2 regions of the Nonomuraea sp. NPDC050227 genome follow, and region 1 is predicted to be linked to the other one. Evidence: riboswitches for the same ligand, from Rfam matches in the RefSeq annotation. Region 1 holds a riboswitch; the other holds the start of a gene.
What was found. Region 1 has a riboswitch for S-adenosylmethionine ahead of thrC (threonine synthase). Riboswitches for the same ligand answer to the same signal wherever they lie in the genome.
Positions count from the first base shown of each region.

Region 1 (10,292 bases):
AGCGAGGGTGAATCAGACCGTGCGGACGGACTCCGCCTGCGGCCCCTTCTGGCCCTGCGTGATCTCGAACTCGACGCGCTGTCCCTGTTCGAGAGAGCGGTACCCGTCCATCATGATCGCTGAGTAATGGACGAATACATCCTTACCACCGTCTACCGCGATGAAGCCGTAGCCCTTGTCCGCGTTGAACCACTTGACGGTGCCCTGCGCCACTTCCGACTCCTCTTACTGGGCTCGCAGATCTCGCCCATTCCTTCGCGAGACCCGTAATCGCATGACTTTTGGGAAAATCAGCCAGACGATCGCCCTCGACCATACCTGTGGCACGGGGTTTGGCAACAGAGTCAACCGACAAAACGCTAATTTCATCGAAGGCTGAGTCGTTCGAGGTTGAATTTGGTTCTAAAACAAGAAGGCGCCCACAAGGGGCGCCTTCAAGAGTCGGTGGTCCGGCGGTCAGCCGCCCGCGACTGCGGGGATGATGGAGATCTGAGTGCCTTCAGGGGCGGGAGTGTCCAGGCCCTCGGCGAAACGGACATCCTCATCACCAACGTATACGTTGACAAAACGACGAATCTTGCCCGATTCATCCAGAATTCTCGCGCCGATCCCCGGGTAGTCGGAGTCAAGCTTGGCGAGAACGTCACGAAGAGTCGCCCCTTCGCCACTCACCTCGGCGTTACCCCCGGTGTAAGTGCGCAGAATGGTGGGAATCCGCACAGAAACGCTCATGGTTTTTGTTGCCTTTCCTGGATTGTCAGACAGTCGCGCGGAACGCGTCGAGAGAGGGCCGGATCACGGCGGTGGGCCGCGCGTCGTCGCTGATCGCGTCGAGCGTCTTCAGGCCGTCGCCGGTGTTCAGGACCACCGTCTCGGCCTCGGGGTCGAGCCTGCCCGTCTCGACGAGCTTCTTCAGCACGCCCACCGTGACGCCGCCCGCGGTCTCGGCGAAGATGCCCTCGGTGGAGGCCAGGAGCTTGATGGCGGCGACGATCTCGGGGTCGGTGACGTCCTCGACGCCCCCGCCCGTGCGCCGGGCGATGTCGAGCACGTACGGCCCGTCGGCGGGGTTGCCGATGGCCAGCGACTTGGCGATCGTGTCCGGCTTGACCGGCTGGACGACGTCGTGCCCCGCCTTGTACGCCGTCGAGACCGGCGAGCACCCGGCCGCCTGGGCCCCGAACACCTTGTAGGGGGTGTCCTCGACCAGCCCGAGCGCGATCAGCTCCTTGAAGCCCTTGTCGATCTTCGTGAGCTGGGAGCCGGAGGCGATGGGGATGACGATCTGCTCCGGCAGCCGCCAGCCGAGCTGCTCGGCGATCTCGTACGCGAGCGTCTTGGAGCCCTCGGCGTAGTAGGGCCGCAGGTTGACGTTGACGAACCCCCACCGCTCGCCCAGCGGGTCGCCGATCAGCTCCGAACAGAACCGGTTGACCTCGTCGTACGTTCCGTCGATGCCGATCAGCCGGCCGCCGAACACCCGGGCCATGGCGATCTTGGCCGCTTCGAGGTCGGCCGGGATGAACACGCACGCGTCGAGGCCGGCCCGCGCGGCGGCGGCGGTGACCGCGCCGGCGAGGTTGCCCGTGGAGGAGCAGGAGAGCGTGTGGAAACCGAAGTTCCTGGCCGCCTCGACGGCGATGGCGACCACCCGGTCCTTGAAGGAGTGGGTGGGGTTGCCCGAGTCGTCCTTCACGAACAGGGACCGGATGCCGAGCGCCTTGCCGAGGTTGCCGGCCTTGACCAGCTTCGTCCAGCCCGGGTTCATGTTGGGCTTGCTCGCCACGTCGGCGGGGACCGGGAGCAGGGAGCGGTAGCGCCAGATGTTGGCGGGGCCGGACTCGATGTCCGCGCGGGTCACCTGGCCGAAGGAGTAGGCCGCTTCGAGCGGCCCGAAACACTCCAGGCAGGCGAAGCTGGGACCCAGGGGGTAGCGCGTGCCGCACTCGCGGCAGGACAGAGCGACGGCAGGACCAAAGTCGAGCGACATGAAGCGAGGCCTTCCCTCATCTTCGCCCGCGGCCACCTTGACCGCGAACCGGAATTGGCACCTTGTCCCGGTCGGCCTCGCCAGGTCGCGAGCACAAGCCGGGAGGGTTGCCGGGGCTTCGCAGGGCCGGTCCCTCCACCCCTCTGGATGAGCAATATTCAGTTGTCGAAAAGGACTCTACCTTCTCAAGTGGCGGAAACGACCACCCGTCTCACCATGCGAGAGGACGCGTCTCACCGATAGTCCTCCCCGAGGACTCCCTGCACGTACTTGCGGGCCTGGTGGATGCGGGACTTGGCGGTGCCGAGCGGGATGTTGAGCTGCTCGGCCACCTCGTTGTAGTCGAGCTGGACGATGTCGCGCAGCACCAGCGCCTGGGCCAGGTCGGGCTTGTCGGCCTCCAGCGCCTCCATCGCGTCGAGCAGGTCGAGCCGCGAGCCGGCGATCACGCTGACCCGCCGCGCGTCGGGCTTCTGCATCGGCAGCTCCTCCGACGTCTGCTCGGCGGCCCTGCGCTTCAGCGAGCGGTACGTGGTGCGCGCGCAGTTGGCGGTCACGATGTGCAGCCAGGTGCTGAACCTGGCCCGCCCCTCGAACCGGCCGATGTTGCGCGCCACGGCCAGCAGAGTGTCCTGCGAGGCTTCTTCCGCGTCCTGGTGATAGGGCAGGATCCGGGCGCAGTGGCGCATCACGTCAGGCTCGATCCTGGCCAGGAGCTCGCCGAGCGCGCGATGGTCTCCGGCCGCGGCCGAGCGGGCGAGTTCCTCGGTTAGCTCATCTAGCGCCATAGCTGGGATCCTATGGGCGAAGGGAGCCCAAATGAACAGCGTTCTCGTGGCGTCCAACCGCGGGCCGGTCTCCTTCACCGTCGACGACGACGGTGAGCTGACCATGAAACGCGGTGGTGGCGGCCTCGTCTCGGGCCTGTCGGGGGTGGCCAAGGAGCACGGCGTGCTGTGGGTGTGCGCCGCGCTGTCCGACGGCGACCGCAGCGCCGTGCGCCTGGCCCCGGGGGGCCGGCTCGACCGCGGCGGCTACGACACGGGCGCCCTGCGGATGCTCGACATCCCCGCGGCCACCTTCCACCGCGCCTACAACGCCGTGGCCAACTCGACCCTGTGGTTCGTCAACCACCTGCTGTACGACATCCCCAACTCCCCCAGTTTCGGCACCAAGTTCCGGCGCGAGTGGGAGTCCTACCGCGACTACAACGGCGCGTTCGCGCTGGCGCTGGCCGAGGAGGCCGGGCACGGCGCGCGCGTGATGGTCCAGGACTACCACCTGACGCTCACCCCGGCGATGCTCCGCGCCGAGCGGCCCGACCTGCGCATCGCCCACTTCAGCCACACGCCGTGGGCGCCTCCCGAGTACTTCTCCCTGCTGCCCGACGCGGTGACCAGGGAGGTGCTCGACGGCATCCTGGGGGCCGACCACGCGGGCTTCCTCACCGCCCGGTGGGCGGCGGCGTTCATGGACTGCTGCGAGGCGCTGCTGGGCGCGCGGGTGGACCGCGCGGCCGGCACGGTCACCCACGAGGGCAGGACGACCCGCGTCGGCGTGCACAGCCTGGGCGTGGACGGCGCGGCCCTGTGGGCGCGGGCCTGCGAGCCCGACGTCGAGTCGCACATGGCCGCGCTGGCCGAGCAGGTGGCCGGACGCCGGCTGATCGTCCGCATCGACCGCACCGAGCTGTCCAAGAACATCGTGCGCGGGCTGCTGGCCTACCGCGAGTTCCTGGCCGCCCATCCGGAGTGGCACGGCAAGGTGGTCCACCTGGCCTTCGCCTACCCCAGCCGGCACGACCTGCCCGAATACCGCGAGTACACCGCGTCGGTGCAGCGCTGCGCGCGCGAGATCGAGGACGAGTACGCCACCGAGGACTGGGACCCGGTCATCCTCAACGTCAACGACGACTACCCCCGCTCGCTGGCCGCCTACCGGCTGGCGGACGTGCTGCTGGTCAACCCCATCCGCGACGGCATGAACCTGGTCGCCAAGGAGGGGCCGGTCCTGTCGCCGCGCTGCGCCCTGGTGCTCTCGCGCGAGGCGGGGGCGGCCGCCGAGCTGGGCCCGTACGCGCTGGTGGTCAACCCCTACGACGTGAGCGGCACGGCGGACGCGCTGCACGAGGCGCTGGTGATGCCCGAGGACGAACGCCGGCGGCGGCGCGACCGGCTGCACGAGGCGGCCACCGCGCTGCCGCCGCACAAGTGGCTGGAATCCCAACTCGACGCCCTGCTTTAACATGAGAAGTCGGGTTCACTGCCAATGACGGAGGCTGCCGGGTGTCGACGGTCTCAGTGCCCATCAGACTCGTCCGGGACCGTCCGACCTGGCTCATCTACTTCCTGCTCGGCACGTTCGCCACGTTCGTGTACGGCCTGAGCGCCGCCCTCCCGCTGCTGCGCGCCGACCAGCGCACCACGGCCACCGTCGCCGGGCTGCACGGCACCGCCATGGCGGTCGGGACGATCGGCGCCGGGCTCGCGCTGCCCCTGCTCACCAGGCTGCTCGGCCGGCGCTCGACGTGCTGGTTCGGCCTGGCCGGGATGAACGCCGGCGTGCTGCTGGTCATGGCCGCCTCCGCGCTGCCCCTGACGCTGCTCGGCTACGGCGTGGCCGGCGGTTTCGGCTCGGTCATGCTCTACGCGGCGATGGCCGAGCTCAGCGACCACCACGGGGCCGCGGGACCGGCCGCGCTCAGCGAGGCCAACGCCGTGGGCGTGCTGGTGGGGATGGTGGCGACGTTCGTGCTCAGCCAGGTGGCGCAGAGCGCGCTCGGCTGGCGGGCCGCCCTGCTGGTCACCCCGGCCGTCAGCGCCCTGCTGGCGCTGTCGCTGGGCCGCTCCTGGCCCGCGCCCCGGCGGGCCGGCGGAGGGCGGGGCGGCGCGGTCGCCGGGGAGGCCGTCCCGGCGCGGGAGGGCGGCGGGTGGCGCTTCCATCTGGCCGGGGGCGTGCTGTTCTGCTGCGTGGCGCTGGAGTTCACGTTCAACCTGTGGGCCGCCGACCTGTTCGCCCTCAGGACGGGCGTGCCGGCGGCCGTCGCGGCGACCGGGCTGACGGCGTTCGTCTGCGGCATGGCGGCGGGCAGGTTCGCGGGCGCGCAGCTCGCGCTGCGGCTGCCGGCCACGCCGCTGCTGGCCGGCGCTCTGGGGCTGATGGCCCTCGGCTGGGTGCTGTTCTGGGCGAGCACCGCGCCGATCCTGTCGTACGCGGGGCTGGCGCTGAGCGGGCTGGGCGCGTCGCTGCAGTTCCCGCTCGCGCTGAGCACGCTGATCGCCGCCTCGGGCGACCGGGCGGACCGGGCGGCGGCCGCCTCGCCCGTGTGGGCGGGCGCCGCCATGGCGATCGGCCCGCTGCTGCTCGGCGCGCTGGCCGACGGCTACGGCACCGGGAACGCGTTCCTGCTGGTGCCCGTGGTCATCGGCCTGGCGGTCGCCGGGGTGCTCATCTCCAGTCGGCGTACTTGAGCGTGTCGGCCAGGCCGGGCGTGTTCCACTGGTCGACGACGAGGATCCCGCTCTTCGGCAGGTACCACTCGCGCTGCGTGAAGCGGGCCTTGACGCCGCCGCCCGAGTAGCTGACGCACGTGGCCTGCCAGGCGTTGTAGGCGGCCTTGTGCCCGGCCCCCATCTGCCGGTAGCCCCTGGTGACCTTGGGGCCGACGACCTCGCCCCACTTGCGGTTGATCGGGCAGGGCTGCACGTCGCTGGCCGGATAGTACGGGTCCTTGCCCGTGTAGGGCCCGAACCCCTCGGCGCCCCGCTTGATCGCGGCGGGACCGAGGACGTAGAACGCGTCGCACTCGGGCGAGCCCCAGCCCTGCGGCTTGGCGCACCGGCCGGTGACCACCTGGACGACGTCGCCGCCCTTGCGGTGGACCACCCACTCGATCGGGATGTAGAGCGTCAGGCCGCCGCGCAGCCTGAGCTGCTGGGCGGGGGCGGCGGAGGCGGCGCCGGGGACGGCGAGCACGGCAGCCAGAGTGGCCAGAGCCGCGGCCGAGGCGGCGGCGAGAGATCGTCGTGACATGCGCACCAACGTAGGACCCGCCACTTGCAGCCCAATCACGAACGGCTGAAAGCCGCGAGCCGGCCCAGACGGCGCAAGGCCGCGAGCCGGCTCACGAACGGCTGGGCTCTAGGGACGGGTGAAGGCCGTCGTCAGCTCCCGCAGCAGCGCCACCACGCCGTCGGGCCCGTCGACCACGATGTCGGCCCGCTCGGCCAGCGCGGTCACCTCGGCCGAGCCGCTGCACACGGTCACGCCGGGCAGCCCCGAGGCGCGTACGGCGTCGAAGGCGGCCAGGTCGCCGAGGTCGTCGCCGACGAACATGACGGACCTGGCGTCCCGCTCGGCCAGGAACAGCCCGAGCGCGTGGCCCTTGTCCATGCCGGGCGGGCGCAGCTCCAGGACCATGCGTCCCGGCTCGATCACCAGGCCGTGTTTCGCGGCCAGCTCGGCCAGCGGCTCGCGCAGCACGGCGAGCGCGCCCTCGGGGTCGGGGGCGCGCCTGGTGTGCACGGCCACCGCCCTGCCCTTGTCCTCGATCACCACGCCGTGCAGGCCGAGCGCGTCGAGCAGCAGGGGCAGCTCGGCCCGGACGCGCGGCACGCCGGGCGGCGGCGGCGGCGCCGAGACGCGTCCGTGCTCCCACCGTTCGAAGCCGTAGTGGCCGAGCACCACGAGGCCGGGCACGTCGGCCAGGCCGGGCCCGAGTTCGAGCGCGGTGGCCGCCGGCCTGCCGGTCACGATGGCCACGGCGCCGACGTGCGCGCCCAGGTCGGCGAGCACGGCGGGGGCCTCGGGGTGGATCTTGGCGGAGGCGGGATCGGGCACGATCGGCGACAGGGTTCCGTCGAAGTCGAGCCCGATCACGGCGCCGGACGGATCTTTAAGGATCGCTTCCATACCAGGGATGTTCCTCACGCGGCTGCCGTACCCAGCCGGTCAGGGACGCATGCCGAGCCGTCTCGCCGCACGGTCGCGCTGACGGGTGGAGCGCAACCTTCGCAACCGTTTGACCAGCATCGGGTCCTGCTCCAGCGCCTCCGGTCTGTCGATCAACTCGCCGAGCAACTGGTAGTAGCGGGTGGCCGAGAACCCGAAGGTCTCCTTGATGGCCTGCTCCTTGGCGCCCGCGTGCCGCCACCATTGGCGTTCGAAGGCGAGGAGTTCGAGATCGCGGTCGTTGAGGGATGTCCGGGACGGTTCCTGGGCAGCACTGTCACCGCTGAGCGGTGCTCCCATGATGTCCTCCTCGGGAAGGGGCGTGCGACGATCACATCGCACGCTTCGCGGCCCGTGGCCAATCGTAATGTGCGATCTGCGGCTGTTCACGGCGGATTGCCGGACGTACAGTCACGAAATGTGACCCCAGTCATCACGCTCCTCACGGACTACGGGCTCGAAGACGGCTATGTGGCCGCCTGCCACGGAGTGATCGCCGGGATCGCGCCCGAGGCGCGGGTGATCGACGTGTGCCACCTCGTCCCGTCCGGCGACGTACGGCGGGGCGCGGCGATCCTCGCCCAGACCATCCCCTACCTGCCTGAGGGCGTCCACATCGGCGCGGTCGATCCCGGCGTGGGCGGCGCGCGGCGGTCGGTGGCGGTCGAGGCGGGCGGCCGGGTGTTCGTCGGCCCCGACAACGGCCTGCTGTCCTGGGCGGTGCACGCCAGCGGCGGCGCGCGGGCCGCGTACGCGCTCAGCAACGAGGAGCTCTTCCTGCGGCCGGTGTCGCCGACCTTCCACGGCCGGGACGTCTTCGCGCCGGTCGCCGGGCGGCTGGCCGGCGGCCTGGACCCGGCCGAGCTGGGCCCCCGGGTGCCGGTCGAGCGGCTGGTCACGCTGCCCGCGCCGACCTCGCTGCTGCGGGACGGCTCGGTGGAGGGCGAGGTCGTCTCGGTCGACCGCTACGGCAACACGCAGCTGTCGATCGCGGCCGGCGACCTGCAGGCGCTGGGCGTCCAGGTGGGCGACACGCTGGGGGTGTGGCTCGGGCGGCGGCAGCTCGCGATGCCCTTCCGCGCGACGTTCGCGGCGGTGCCGCCGGGCGAGCTGGTGGCGTTCACGGACTCGGCGGGGCTGATCGCCATCGCGGTCAACTACGGCGACGCGGCGCAGCGGCTGGGGCTCCCACCTGGGGCGCATGTCCGACTTTCGCCGACACCCTAGGGCGAATAGCCGCATAACATCAATTACTCCGCGTATCGGGCTGTTTACCGAAGCGTCGGAACGAATCATCGGCGGCGTGCCAGAATGCACGGCAGATCGGGCGTCCCTCCCCTCCCGTTCGAGGTTGACGTGTACCAACTGTCCGTCGTGCTGCTCTCCATCCTGTCCGTGTTCTGGCCGCAGGCCGACGCGCCCGTGCCGGAGCGCTGGCACGCCTGGCCGGTGACGCGGATCTTCCCCCTGGTCGTGCCGGGCCTCAGCCCGTCGGGGGCCAGGGTGACGTACGTGCTGGCGGGCGTGGCTCCCGAGGCGCCGTGCCGGGTGGCGTTCCAGCCCGCCGCGGTGCGACCGGGCTGCCTGACCGCCCTGCGGGCCACGTACGCCGACAGCACCCAGACGTACGTGGCCACCGTCGGCATCGCCGTGCTCGGCGGGCCGGGCCCCGGGACGTACCGCGGGGCGCGCCCGGCCACCGTGCGGCCCGTCGCCTTCCCCGGCGGGCCCGCCGAGCGGTTCGGCCGGCGGCAGTACGTCACCGGGGCGCTGGCCGGGTCCGGCGACCCCTACCTCGTGGCGACGGCCGCCGGGTACGCCGACGGGCGGGCGTACCGGCCGGGTGACCGCGCCGCGCCGCGGCTGCGCGCGGTCGCGCGGCAACTCGCCGAGGCGTTGTACCGGGCGCTGACCCGATGAGGGTGCTCGCGTCCCTGCTGCCGGCTCTGATCCTGGCGGCCGGGGTCGCGGGCGTGGCGTCCAGCGCCACCGACGACGTGCGGACGGCGGCCTCGCCGAGCGTCCCCGGCGGTGTGGGCGCCGCCGCGCGGGCCCGGCAGTGGCAGCTCGGAGCGCTGCGCGTGCCCAATGCCTGGCGGGAGAGCCGGGGCGCGGGCGTGCTGGTGGCCGTGCTGGACACCGGCGTGAACGGCCGCCACCCCGACCTGCGGGGGGCCGTCACCCAGGGCCCCGACCTGACCGGCGCGCCCCCGCGGCTCTGGGGGCACCACGGCACCGCCATGGCCGGCCTGATCGCCGGCCGCGGGCACGGCCGGGGGCGCGCGGAGGGCGTGGTCGGCGTGGCCCCCGCGGCGCGGGTGTTGTCGATCAGGGTCACCCTGGAGAACACCGACCCGCTGCGCGCCGAGCAGCGCGCCGGCCGCCGCGACGCCCTGGCCGCCGGCATCAGGTACGCGGCCGACCACGGCGCGGACGTGATCAGCATGTCCCTCGGCGGCGGCAGCGGCGCGTGGGAGGGCTCGGCGGCCGAGGAGGAGGCCGTGCAGTACGCGCTCGCCCGCGGCGCGGTCCTGGTGGCCTCGGCGGGCAACGACGGCGACACGGCCAACAGGAAGAACTTCCCCGCCGCCTACCCGGGCGTGATCGCCGTGGGCGCGGTGGACCGGCGGCTCAGGGTGGCGCCCTTCTCCAACCGCCAGGACTACCTGTCGGTGGTCGCGCCGGGCACGGACGTCGTCACGGCCGACGGCGGCGACGGGTACGTGGTGGGCGACGGCACCAGCTCGGCGGCGGCCATGGTCGCGGGCGTGGCGGCCCTGGTGCGGTCGGCCCATCCGGAGCTGTCGCCGTACCAGGTGCGCACGGCCGTCGAGCGCGGCACCAGGAGACGGCCCGCGGGCGGCCACAGCCCCGCCTACGGGCACGGGGTGGCCGACGCGCCGCTCGCCCTGCGGGAGGCCCGGCGGCTGGCCCACGGAAGGGTCTCACCGGCCGCCCGGCCCGGCCCCTACTTCGGGCGGGGCCCGGCCCGGCCGCCCGCCTCCAGGGCGCCGGTCGTGGCCGGGATGGTGGTGCTGGCGGCGGCCATGTCGGCGCGGGTGGTCGCGACCCGGCGGCGGCGCCGGAGGGATTCACCCTAGCAAGCGCTTGTGTAATACTCCTGGCTATGACCTTAGCGATCGACGGCTGGTTCGCCATCGACGGGGACGGCGCCACCCACCTCATCGGCACCGCCTGCCTGACCTGCGGGACCGTCGCCTTCCCGCCGCAGCCCGGCCTGTGCCGCAACCCGCGCTGCGCGGGCGAGGAGACGGCCGAGGTCCGGCTGCCGCGGCGCGGGCGCGTCTGGTCCTACACCGAGGCGTGCTATCCGCCGCCGGAGCCGTACGTG
Region 1 is NZ_JBITJF010000006.1:612,051-622,342, forward strand. It holds gene ACIBK9_RS26350 (cold-shock protein) at 13-213, opposite strand; gene ACIBK9_RS26355 (MoaD/ThiS family protein) at 457-732, opposite strand; gene thrC (threonine synthase) at 758-1,990, opposite strand; SAM riboswitch class I at 2,004-2,144, opposite strand; gene ACIBK9_RS26365 (RNA polymerase sigma factor) at 2,224-2,778, opposite strand; gene ACIBK9_RS26370 (trehalose-6-phosphate synthase) at 2,810-4,234, shown strand; gene ACIBK9_RS26375 (MFS transporter) at 4,276-5,460, shown strand; gene ACIBK9_RS26380 (hypothetical protein) at 5,438-6,022, opposite strand; gene otsB (trehalose-phosphatase) at 6,131-6,901, opposite strand; gene ACIBK9_RS26390 (DUF3263 domain-containing protein) at 6,941-7,240, opposite strand; gene ACIBK9_RS26395 (S-adenosyl-l-methionine hydroxide adenosyltransferase family protein) at 7,361-8,167, shown strand; gene ACIBK9_RS26400 (hypothetical protein) at 8,297-8,860, shown strand; gene ACIBK9_RS26405 (S8 family serine peptidase) at 8,857-10,041, shown strand; gene ACIBK9_RS26410 (Zn-ribbon domain-containing OB-fold protein) at 10,068-10,292, shown strand, end outside.

Region 2 (10,292 bases), on a different contig from region 1:
GAGCACCGCGCGGGCGGTGGACCGGATCGCGCCGGCGGTGAGCTCGGCCGCGCCCGCCCGCAGGGCGCGGGACAGGGCCAGCGCGACCGTGCGGTCGCGCGCCGACAGGTAACGGTTGCGGCTGGACAGGGCCAGGCCGTCGGGCTCGCGCACGGTGGGCGCGCCGACGATCTCGACGGCCAGGTCGAGGTCGGCCACCATGCGGCGGATGACGGCGAGCTGCTGGGCGTCCTTCTGGCCGAAGATCGCCACATCGGGGCGGACCAGGTTGAACAGCTTGAGCACCACCGTCAGCACGCCGTCGAAGTGGCCCGGCCTGGAGGCGCCCTCGACGATCGTGCCCATCTCACCCGCGCAGACGCTCACCTGCCGGTCGGGGCGGTACATGTCCTCGGGCGAGGGCGCGAACACGACGTGCACGCTCTCCTCCCGGCACACGTCGAGATCGGCGTCGAACGTACGGGGATAGCGTGAAAAATCCTCGTTAGGACCGAATTGCAGCGGGTTGACGAAGATGCTGACCACGACCTGGTCGGCGCGTACCCGGGCGGCCCTGATCAGCGACCGGTGGCCCTCGTGCAGCGCGCCCATGGTCGGGACCAGCGCCACGCTGCCCGTGCCACGGGCCTTCGCCAGGTCGTCCCGGTTGCCGGCCACGATCAGATCCATTGCTGCCCTCCACACCCGACGGTCAGGTCCATATATTGCCCCCAAGCGCGTCGAGCAGCCGCTCCGCCTCCTCCGGTTTGAGCAGCCCCGCGGCCAGCGCCCGGTCGGCGGTGAGCCGGGCCAGCGCGATGTAGGCGTCGGCGGCCTCGGGGGCGGCCAGGATCAGCGCGTCGACGTGTTTGCGCACGGTGCCGGCGTCGCCGCGGACGACCGGGCCGGTCAGCCCGGCGATGCCCAGCCGCAGCACGTTGTCGAGGGCCGCGCCGAGCAGCGGGCCCAGCATCCGGCCCGGGTGCTCGACGCCGATGCGCCCGAGCAGCTCCTCGGACTCGGCGATGAGGGTGACCATGTGGTTGGCGGCGTTGGCCAGGGCCGCGTGGTAGAGCGCGCGGTCGCTCTCGGCGATCCAGACCGGCTCGCCGCCCATCTCGATCACCAGCGCCTCGGCGACGGGCCGCAGCAGGTCGGGCGCGGTGACGCCGAAGGAGATGCCGGTGATCTTGTTGAGGTCGTCGTCGCGGCCGGTGAAGGTCATGACCGGGTGGAGCGCGAGCGGCAGCGCGCCCACCCCGGCGGCGGGTTCGAGCACCGACAGGCCGTACGCGCCGCTGGTGTGGACGAGCAGCTTGCCCTGGAGGTCGGCGCCCGTACGGGCCAGGCCGGCCACGAGGTCGGGCAGCGCGTCGTCGGGGACGGTCAGCAGGATGAGCTGGGCGGCGGCCACCACCTCGTCGGGCCGCGTCAGCTCGACCCCGAGCCGGTCGGCGGCCCACCTCCGCGACCTGTCGGAGACCCCGCTCGCGGCGACGATCCGGTGGCCCGCCTGCGCCAGCGCGGCGCCGAGCGCGGAGCCGACCTTGCCCGCCCCGAGCACGCCGACGGTCAGCCGTGCCGGGCGATCACCTGCGTCCATGACGTCTCACCCCTGTCGACCGTGATGGCACTGCCGACCAGCGTAACCGGCGGGCGGCGGCGCACATGTCGCGGGCCGACGAACGCGGCCAGGCATGTCCGCCGCTTTACCGCCTGTTGAGTTAACGACAAATGCGACAGGGGCATACGAATCGTGCACCCCCTGTCGAAAGAGATGAGGAGAGGGGTCCACGCACGACGACGGGCGCCGAGTCCTGACAACCCGACGCCCGCCTGGATGCGACCTCTTGGAGGTGCGCTGACCGGTCATCCGCCGACTGACCGGCCGGGATCAGAGCCCGGACCGCGCGCGAGCGGTCCGGGCTCTCCCTGCCTCAGCGGCTGTAGACCGCGGTGTTGGGGCTCCCCTGGCAGCCGTTGATCGGCACGGCCTGGATGCCGATGTTGTTGCCGCAGACGGGCACGACGGCGGTGATGGGGAGGTGGATCGGGCTGCCGCTCAGGATGCCGTTGTTGCCGTGGGTGACGTCGTCGGCGTACGCGGGGGCCGCCAGCGCCAGCAGGGCAATGGCACCTGCCATGACCAGAGTCTTCTTCACGGGGGGCTCCTCTCAGTATGCGGCCGTGGAGGCCGCAATGCTTTGGTGGAGCGAACCGGCTCGCCGCTTACCGCGGATGGGCGAAACGCAGTCGCTCGGTGACAGTACGTAAACGTTAGCGCAATGTAGCGACCAAGTGTAGTCAATCAATGACTTAGCGTGTTGATGGCCGGAGTCATGAGATAGTCAGCCTCATGTGGCTCACCTGGCGCGCCGCGACCGAGCGCGCGCTCTACGGCGAGGAGGGTTTCTACCTCCGCGAACGCCCCTCGGGCCACTTCCGCACCTCGGTCGGGGCCTCGGCCGTGTTCGCCGAGGCGGTCCTGGCCCTGCTGGCGGAGGTCGACTGCGACCTCGGCTCCCCCGAGTGGCTCGACCTGGTCGACATCGGCTCCGGCGAGGGCGTGCTGGTCCGCCGCGTCCTCGACCTGGCCGAGCCCGCTCTGCGCGACCGGCTCCGGGTCACGTGCGTCGACCTGTCACCCAGGCCGCCGGGCCTGCCCGACGAGATCGAGTGGCGCCGCTGCCTGCCGTCCAGCATCACCGGGCTGGCCGTCGCCAACGAGTGGCTCGACAACATCCCGCTCGACGTGGCCGAGCAGACCTCCGGCGGCCCGCGTCTGGTCATGGTCAACACCCGCACCGGGGAGGAGCGCCTCGGCGGCCCGCTGCGGCCCGCCGACCGCGAATGGCTCGACCGCTGGTGGCCGCTGCCGCACGTGGGCACCCGAGCCGAGATCGGCCGTCCCCGTGACGACGCCTGGGCCTCCGTTCTGGTACGCCTCGCCCGCGGCCGGGCGATAGCCGTGGATTATGCACACCCTGTGGATAACCGACCGCTCTGTGGCACGCTGACCGGTTACCGCGACGGCGCCGTCGTCACGCCCATCCCCGACGGGACCTGCGACATCACCGCCCACGTCGCGCTCGACGCGTGCGCCGAGGCCGGGCGGCGGGCCGGCGCGATATCCACAACCTTGTCCACACAGCGCGACATGTTGCGGGCGCTGGGCCTCACCGGCGCCCGGCCGCCGGTCGACCTCGCCCGCACCGATCCGCGCGGCTACGTGCGCGCCTTGGCGCGGGCGTCGGAGGAGGGCGAGCTGATCGATCCGGCGGGGCTCGGCGGGTTCGGCTGGCTCAGCCAGAGCCGGTGACGTCGAGGTCGAGCGAGCGCAGGCCGCGGATGACGAAGCCCGGCTTGTAGACCGGCTCCGCGCGCAGCTCGATCGTCCCGACCCGGTCCAGCAGCGCGGTGAACGACTCCGTCAGCTCGATCCTGGCCAGCGGCGCGCCCAGGCAGAAGTGGATGCCGGCGCCGAAGGAGATGTGCGGGTTGTCCGGACGGCCCAGGTCGAGCCGGTCCGGGTCCTCGAACACCTCGGGGTCCCTGTTGGCCGAGCCGAACAGGCAGGCGACCTCCGAGCCGCGCGGGATCCGCACGCCGTGCACCTCGATGTCCTCCAGCACCCAGCGCTCGAAGAGCTGGAGCGGGGTGTCGTAGCGCAGCAGCTCCTCGATGGCGGTCGGCAGCAGCGAACGGTCGGCGCGCAGCCGGGCCAGCTCGCCCGGGTTCTTCAGCAGGGCCCGCCAGCCGTTGCCGGTGACGTTGACCGTGGCCTCGTGGCCCGCGTTGAGCAGCAGCACGCAGGTGCCGGCCAGCTCGTCGAGGGTCAGCTCGGGGATCGCTGCCAGGGCGCTGACCAGGTCCTCGCCGGGGTTCGCGAGCCGGTCGCGGGCCAGGTCCTTGAGGTAGGACTCGAACTCCTCGGCCGCGCGCACCGCCTGGTGCTGGGTCTCCAGACTGGGGTTGAGCTCGTACATGCCGCACATGTCGGCCGACCACGGGCGCAGCAGGTGACGGTCCTGCTCGGGGACGCCGAGCATCTCGGCGATGACGGTGACCGGCAGCGGCTCGGCGACCTCGGCGATCAGGTCGCCACCGCCCTTCTCGACGTAGGCGTCGATCAGGCTCTCGGCGATGGCCCGGACGCGCGGGCGCAGCGACTCGACCATGCGCGGCGTGAACGCCTTGGACACCAGCCGGCGCAGCCTCGTGTGGTCCGGCGGCTCGACCTCCAGCATGCCGTTCCTGCTGACCCGCCAGAAGGCTTCCTGGAACTCCGGCGCGGGCTGCCGGCCGAACTCCTCGTGCGTGGCGACGTGGGTGTAGTCGCGGCCCAGCCGCCGGTCCCTGAGCAGCGCGTTCACGTCCGCGTGCCGGGAGATCAGCCACTGGTTGGACGGCTCGAAGTAGCGGACGGGCGCCTCGCGCCTCAGCTCGTCGTACGCCGGATAAGGGTCGACGACGAAATCCGGATTCCAGGGATCAAAGCGCACGATTTCATCTTATGAGACGGGTTGACCTGCTGAGCTTGCGAATCATGCCCGGGTGTCGGTTATAGTGCCGTCGTAGGTCATGAGTGCCAGCGACAAGCCCCGGCTAGCTGGCCGGCAACCCTCGCGTCCGCGGCGGGGTGCCCCGGGTGAAGACCTGGTCCGTCACGAGGTGTGGCGGGCAAGCGCGGGCTCCGTGGCTGCTCCCAGGGGTCCGACCGACCCGTGAGGAGCTGTGCCGTGTCCACGCTGACGATCTTCAACTCCGTTCCCGCCCAGGCCGCCGCCGAGGCCCCTGCCCCTGCCGCCGCCTCCGGTCGGTCGATCCCCGCCGTGCTCGGCGCCGACCTCGAAGTGCCGGTCAAGGGCGGCCGGCTGGTGAGCTACGCCAACCTCGACTACGCGGCCAGCGCCCCCTGTCTTGAGCCGGTCAGCGCCGCCGTCGCCGCCGCGCTCCCGGCCTACTCCAGCGTCCACCGCGGCGCGGGCTACGCCTCCCAGCTCACCACCGCCCGCTACGAGCAGGCCCGCCACACGGTCCGGGCCTTCGTCGGCGCCCGCCCGGACGACGCCGTCATCTTCACCCGCAACACCACCGACGCCACCAACCTGCTGGCCGGCTGCCTGCCCGAGGGCACGACCGTCGTCGTCTTCGACTCCGAGCACCACGCCTCGCTGCTGCCCTGGGAGCGGTCCGTGCGCCTGGCGCCGCCCGCCTTCCCCGGCGAGGCCGTCCGCGCCGCCGACGAGGCGCTGGCCGGGATCGAGGGGCCCAAGCTGCTCGTGGTCACCGCCGCCTCCAACGTCACCGGCGAGCTGTGGCCCATCGCCGCCCTCGCCCACATCGCCCACCGGCACGACGCCCGGATCCTGGTGGACGCCGCCCAGCTCGTCCCGCACCGCAGGCTCAACCTGACCGCGCTCGACCTGGACTACGTGGCCTTCTCCGGCCACAAGCTGTACGCGCCCTTCGGCGCCGGCGTGCTGGTCGGACGCCGTGACTGGCTGGCGGCGGGCGAGCCGTACCTGAAGGGCGGCGGCGCGGTGCGCTCGGTCGGCGAGACCACCGAGTGGCACGACGACCCCGAGCCCCGCCACGAGGCCGGCACCCCCAACGTGCTCGGCGCCATCGCCCTGGCCGCCGCCTGCGACGCGCTCACCGCCACGGGGTGGACGGAGCTGGTGCGCGCGGAGGAGCGCCTGATCGCCCGGCTGCGTACCGGTCTGGCGTCGATCGACGGGGTGCGCGAGCTGTCGCTGTGGGGCGAGGACCACCCGCGGGTGGGGATCGTGTCGTTCGTCGTGGACGGCTACTCGGCCCGCGAGGTGGCCGAGGCGCTGTCCGGCGAGTACGGCATCGGCGTGCGGGACGGCAAGTTCTGCGCGCACCCGTTCGTCCGCCACCTGCTCGGCGCCTCGGACGGCGGCTGCGAGGACGGCACCGCCTCGGCGGTACGCGCCTCCATCGGCATCGGCAGCACGCAGGAGCACGTCGACCGCCTGGTCGAGGCCCTGCGCGACCTGGTCAGCCGCTGACGCTCAGCGGTTGGGCGGCTTCTGCTGATGCGGCTCGTCGGACACCAGGGCGTCGATGTCCCGCATGTCCTCGTCGTTGAGGTGCCCGGGGCGCGGCGCGTTGGGCTGCCGCGGCACGTTGGGCTGCTCGACCTCGCCCTCGGGCCGGGCCGGCGTCGTCGGGCCGCCCTCGGGCCCGACCTGCGTGGCCGGCCCCTCGGTGACGACCGTCGTCGGCTCGGCGCGCCGGGCCGGGCGGTGCGCGGCGAGGTCGTCCTCGGCGATCTGGCGTTCCCTGCGACGGCGGTACGTCGAGTGGAAGATGCCGTCGAGCCCGATGCGGCCGCCACCCAGCGCGGCGAGCATCAAGGACAGCGCACCCAGCGCGCCCGGCAGTTCCCAGCCCCCGCCCTGCGACAACACCCCGTGGCCCGCGTGCACGAAGACGATCGCGCCGATCATGTCGATGAGCAGCAGCAACGCCACCGGCCGGACCAGCAGGCCGAGGATCAGCAGGGCACCGCCGACCAGCTCGACGATGGCAGCGAATCCGGCCGACAACTCGGGCATGGGCACGCCCATCTCCCGGAACTGCCCCGCCGCGGCACCGAGCCCGCCCTGCCACTTCTGCCAGCCGTGCGCCACGAAGATCACCCCGAGTACCACCCGGGAGATCAGGGCCGCCACATCAAACAGGACTCTCTTCACAGTGCTTTCTCCCCCCGTTCCCGGTATTGATCCCCATGTCTGGCTTCGGGATGCGTTGCCATACGATTCCTTGACCATCCCCCACGCTGGATCACCCCGTGGGACGGTGGCAGCATGGGCCCTATGACGGAACGCGTGGTCGGGATCGGCGCCGGCGCGAAGGAGCTGGCGACCGAGGACATGATCCTCAACATCGGCCCCCAGCATCCCTCCACGCACGGCGTGCTCAGGCTCCGGCTCACCCTCGACGGCGAGCGCATCGAGGCGGCCGAGCCGATCATCGGCTACATGCACAGGGGCGCGGAGAAGCTGTTCGAGGTCCGCGACTACCGCCAGATCATCATGCTCGCCAACCGGCACGACTGGCTGTCGGGGTTCGCCAACGAACTGGGCGTCGTGCTGGCCGCCGAACGGCTGCTCGGCATGGAGACGCCGGTCAGGGCCGTATGGGCGCGTACGCTGCTGGCCGAGCTCAACCGGGTGCTCAACCACCTGATGTTCCTCGGCTCCTACCCCCTCGAACTGGGCGCGATCACCCCCGTCTTCTACGCCTTCAACGAGCGCGAACGCATCCAGGCCGTCATGGAGGAGATCTCCGGCGGGCGCATGCACTACATGTTCAACCGGGTCGGCGGCCTCAAGGAGGACCTGCCGCTCGGCTGGCTCGACCGGGTCGCCGCGGCCGTCGCCGAGACCCGCCGCCGGGTGCCCGACATCGAGGGCCTCATCCTGAACAACGAGATCTTCCTCGCCCGCACCAAGGGCGTCGGCGTGCTGACCCGCGAGCAGATCCTCCAGTACGGCGTCAGCGGCCCCATCGCCCGCGCCTCCGGCGTGGACTTCGACCTGCGGCGCGACGACCCGTACCTGGCCTACGGGGAGCTGCCGGTCACGGTCGTCACCCGGCGCGACGGCGACTGCCACGCCCGGTTCGAGGTGCTGTTCGAGCAGCTCAAGGTCTCCCTCGACCTGGCCGACGCGTGCGTCGCCCGGCTGCGCGAGCTGCCGCCCGGGCCCGTCAACCAGCGCCTGCCGAAGGTGCTCAAGGTGCCCGAGGGCCACACGTACGCGTGGACCGAGAACCCGCTCGGCATCAACGGCTACTACCTGGTCTCCAAGGGCGACAAGACGCCGTGGCGGCTCAAGCTGCGCTCGGCGTCGTTCGGCAACGTCCAGGCGCTGCGCGAGCTGCTGCCCGGGAACCTGGTGGCCGACATGATCGCCATTCTGGGCTCGATGTTCTTCGTCGTGGGTGACATCGACAAGTGAGCACTCCCGAACGCGACAAGTACGTCGACTGGCTGCGCGCCCTCAGCCTCATCGTCGTGGTGGTCTGGCACTGGGCGTTCACGATCCTGGAGTGGAAGCCCAGCGGGCCCGAGCCCACCAGCCCGCTCGGCTTCACCTCCGGGTTGTGGATCCTGACCTGGCTGCTCCAGGTGCTGCCGCTGTTCTTCTACGTCGGCGGCCACGTGCACCTGCTGTCCTGGAACCGGGCCCAGGCGCGCGGCGTCGGCATCGGGGCGTTCGTCTGGCGGCGCATCCGCGCGCTGTCCCTGCCCGCGCTGTTCCTGTGCGGCGTGTGGATCTCCGTCGGGGCGATCGTCACCTGGGCGTTCCACGTGGAGTGGATGTGGCGGGTGGTGCTGCTCGTGCTCAGCCCGCTGTGGTTCCTCGGCGTCTACCTGGTGCTGATCGCGCTGCTGCCGGTGGCCCTGTGGCTGCACAGGCGCTACGACGTGCTGGCCCTCATCTGGCTCGGCGGCTCGGCCCTGGTCGTCGACGTCGTGCGCTTCCGCTACGGCTTCGAGTGGGCCGGCTGGCTCAACATGATCATCGTCTGGGGGCTGGCCCACCAGGCGGGCTTCTTCTACGACCGGATCGTCGTCCTGCCCCGCCGGTACGACGTCGGCATCCTGTGGACCGGCCTGTTCGCGCTGATCGGCCTGGTCTACTCGGGCATCTACCCGGGCTCGATGGTGGGCGTGCCGGGCGACAAGTGGTCGAACATGGCGCCGCCCACGTTCGTCATCGTCGCCCTGCTGATCTTCCAGATCGGCCTGGTGGAAGTGCTGCGCCCGGCCATGGAACGCGTGCTCGAACGCCCCCGCTGGGCCCGTGCCAACTCCTTCATCAACCGCTACGCCCTGCCGCTGTTCCTGTTCCACACGACCGGCATGGCGATCGCCTTAGGGCTGTCGTGGTGGTTGTTCGGCAACCTCGGCACGAAGATCCCGCCCGACCTGAAGTGGTGGCTGGAGCGGCCGATCGCCATCGTCGGGCCGCTGATCTGCACGCTGCCGGTCATCTACCTCTTCGGCCGCCGCCGCTAGTCGGGTTTGCGCTCGTCGGAGTCCTTCGGGATCCGGCAGCAGTGTTCCAGGTACAGGGCCGCGCAGACGAGCACCACGCACGCCACGAACGACCCGGCCGCCACGAAGAACTCCGAGCGCGGCGTCTCCCGGTCGAAGATCTGCAGCGTGTACGCGGCGAACCCGGCGAACATCCCCGCAAACACCGCCCCCGCGTACGCCGACGCCTTGGCCAGCGCCGCCAGCCGGGCCACCGCCAGCGGCTCGACCGGCTTGGTGTCGGGTTTCCTGGCGATCCTGGCCTTGGTCACCCATCCGCTGTAACCCTCGCCGAGGGCGAGCAGCAGCACGGTCGGGATGGCCGTCCAGGGCATGATGGGCAGGTCGGAGTAGAAGTGCCGGACCGCCGCCCAGACGACCAGGGCGACGACGAGCAGGAGAGCGGCCAGCCGGCCGGGATGCGTCGGCTTCAATCGGGCCTCTGCAGCTTCAGGTCGTCACGCAGGCGCACGCCGTGGCGGTCGAGCTCGGCCAGCAGGTCGGCCACCCGGCCCCGGCCCGGCACGGTGGCCTCCGGGTCGATCACCGACCAGGGCACCAGCACGAACGCCCGCTCGTGGGCCCGGGGATGCGGCAACGTCAGCTCGGGGTCGTCGGACACGGTCTCGCCCACGACGATCAGGTCGACGTCGAGCGTACGCGGCCCCCACCGCTCCGCACGCACCCGGCCGAACGCGTTCTCCACGCCCAGCGCCCGCTCCAGCAACGTGCGCGGCGGCAGCGCGGTCTCGGCGACGACGACCGCGTTGAGGTACGGCTCCTGGCCGCCCGGCCCCCCGACCGGGTCGGTCTCGTAGACCGGGGACACCTTGACGAACTCCAGGCCAGGGGCGTCGAACAACGTGTCGATGGCTCCCTGCAACGTCTGGAACCGCTCCCCCAGGTTGCTGCCGAGAGCGAGGACGGCCTTCATGCGCGGCTCCGCTCGATCGTCACGATCACATCGTCGAACGGCAGCGGGATCGGCGCCGCCGGTTTGTGCACACTCACCTCGACCTTGTGCACCAGCTCGCTCGCCAGGCAGACGTCGGCCAGCCGCTGGGCCAGCGTCTCGATCAGCTCGACCGGCTCGCCCTCGACCACCTCGACCAGCGCCTGGGCCAGCTCGCCGTAGTGGACGGTCTTGGTGAGGTCGTCGCCGGCCGCCGCCGGGGCGGTGTCGAGGAACAACGTCGCGTCGATCACGAACTCCTGGCCGAGCTCCCGCTCGGCGGGCAGC
Region 2 is NZ_JBITJF010000001.1:1,068,611-1,078,902, reverse strand. It holds gene panC (pantoate--beta-alanine ligase) at 1-669, opposite strand, end outside; gene ACIBK9_RS05700 (DUF2520 domain-containing protein) at 692-1,582, opposite strand; gene ACIBK9_RS05695 (chaplin family protein) at 1,917-2,141, opposite strand; gene ACIBK9_RS05690 (SAM-dependent methyltransferase) at 2,336-3,298, shown strand; gene ACIBK9_RS05685 (cytochrome P450) at 3,282-4,481, opposite strand; SAM riboswitch class IV at 4,557-4,672, shown strand; gene ACIBK9_RS05680 (aminotransferase class V-fold PLP-dependent enzyme) at 4,719-6,014, shown strand; gene ACIBK9_RS05675 (DoxX family protein) at 6,018-6,701, opposite strand; gene ACIBK9_RS05670 (NADH-quinone oxidoreductase subunit D) at 6,825-7,970, shown strand; gene ACIBK9_RS05665 (acyltransferase) at 7,967-9,034, shown strand; gene ACIBK9_RS05660 (DUF3180 domain-containing protein) at 9,031-9,486, opposite strand; gene folK (2-amino-4-hydroxy-6-hydroxymethyldihydropteridine diphosphokinase) at 9,483-9,986, opposite strand; gene folB (dihydroneopterin aldolase) at 9,983-10,292, opposite strand, start outside.
Region 2: another riboswitch for S-adenosylmethionine. It lies ahead of ACIBK9_RS05680 (aminotransferase class V-fold PLP-dependent enzyme); the one in region 1 lies ahead of thrC (threonine synthase).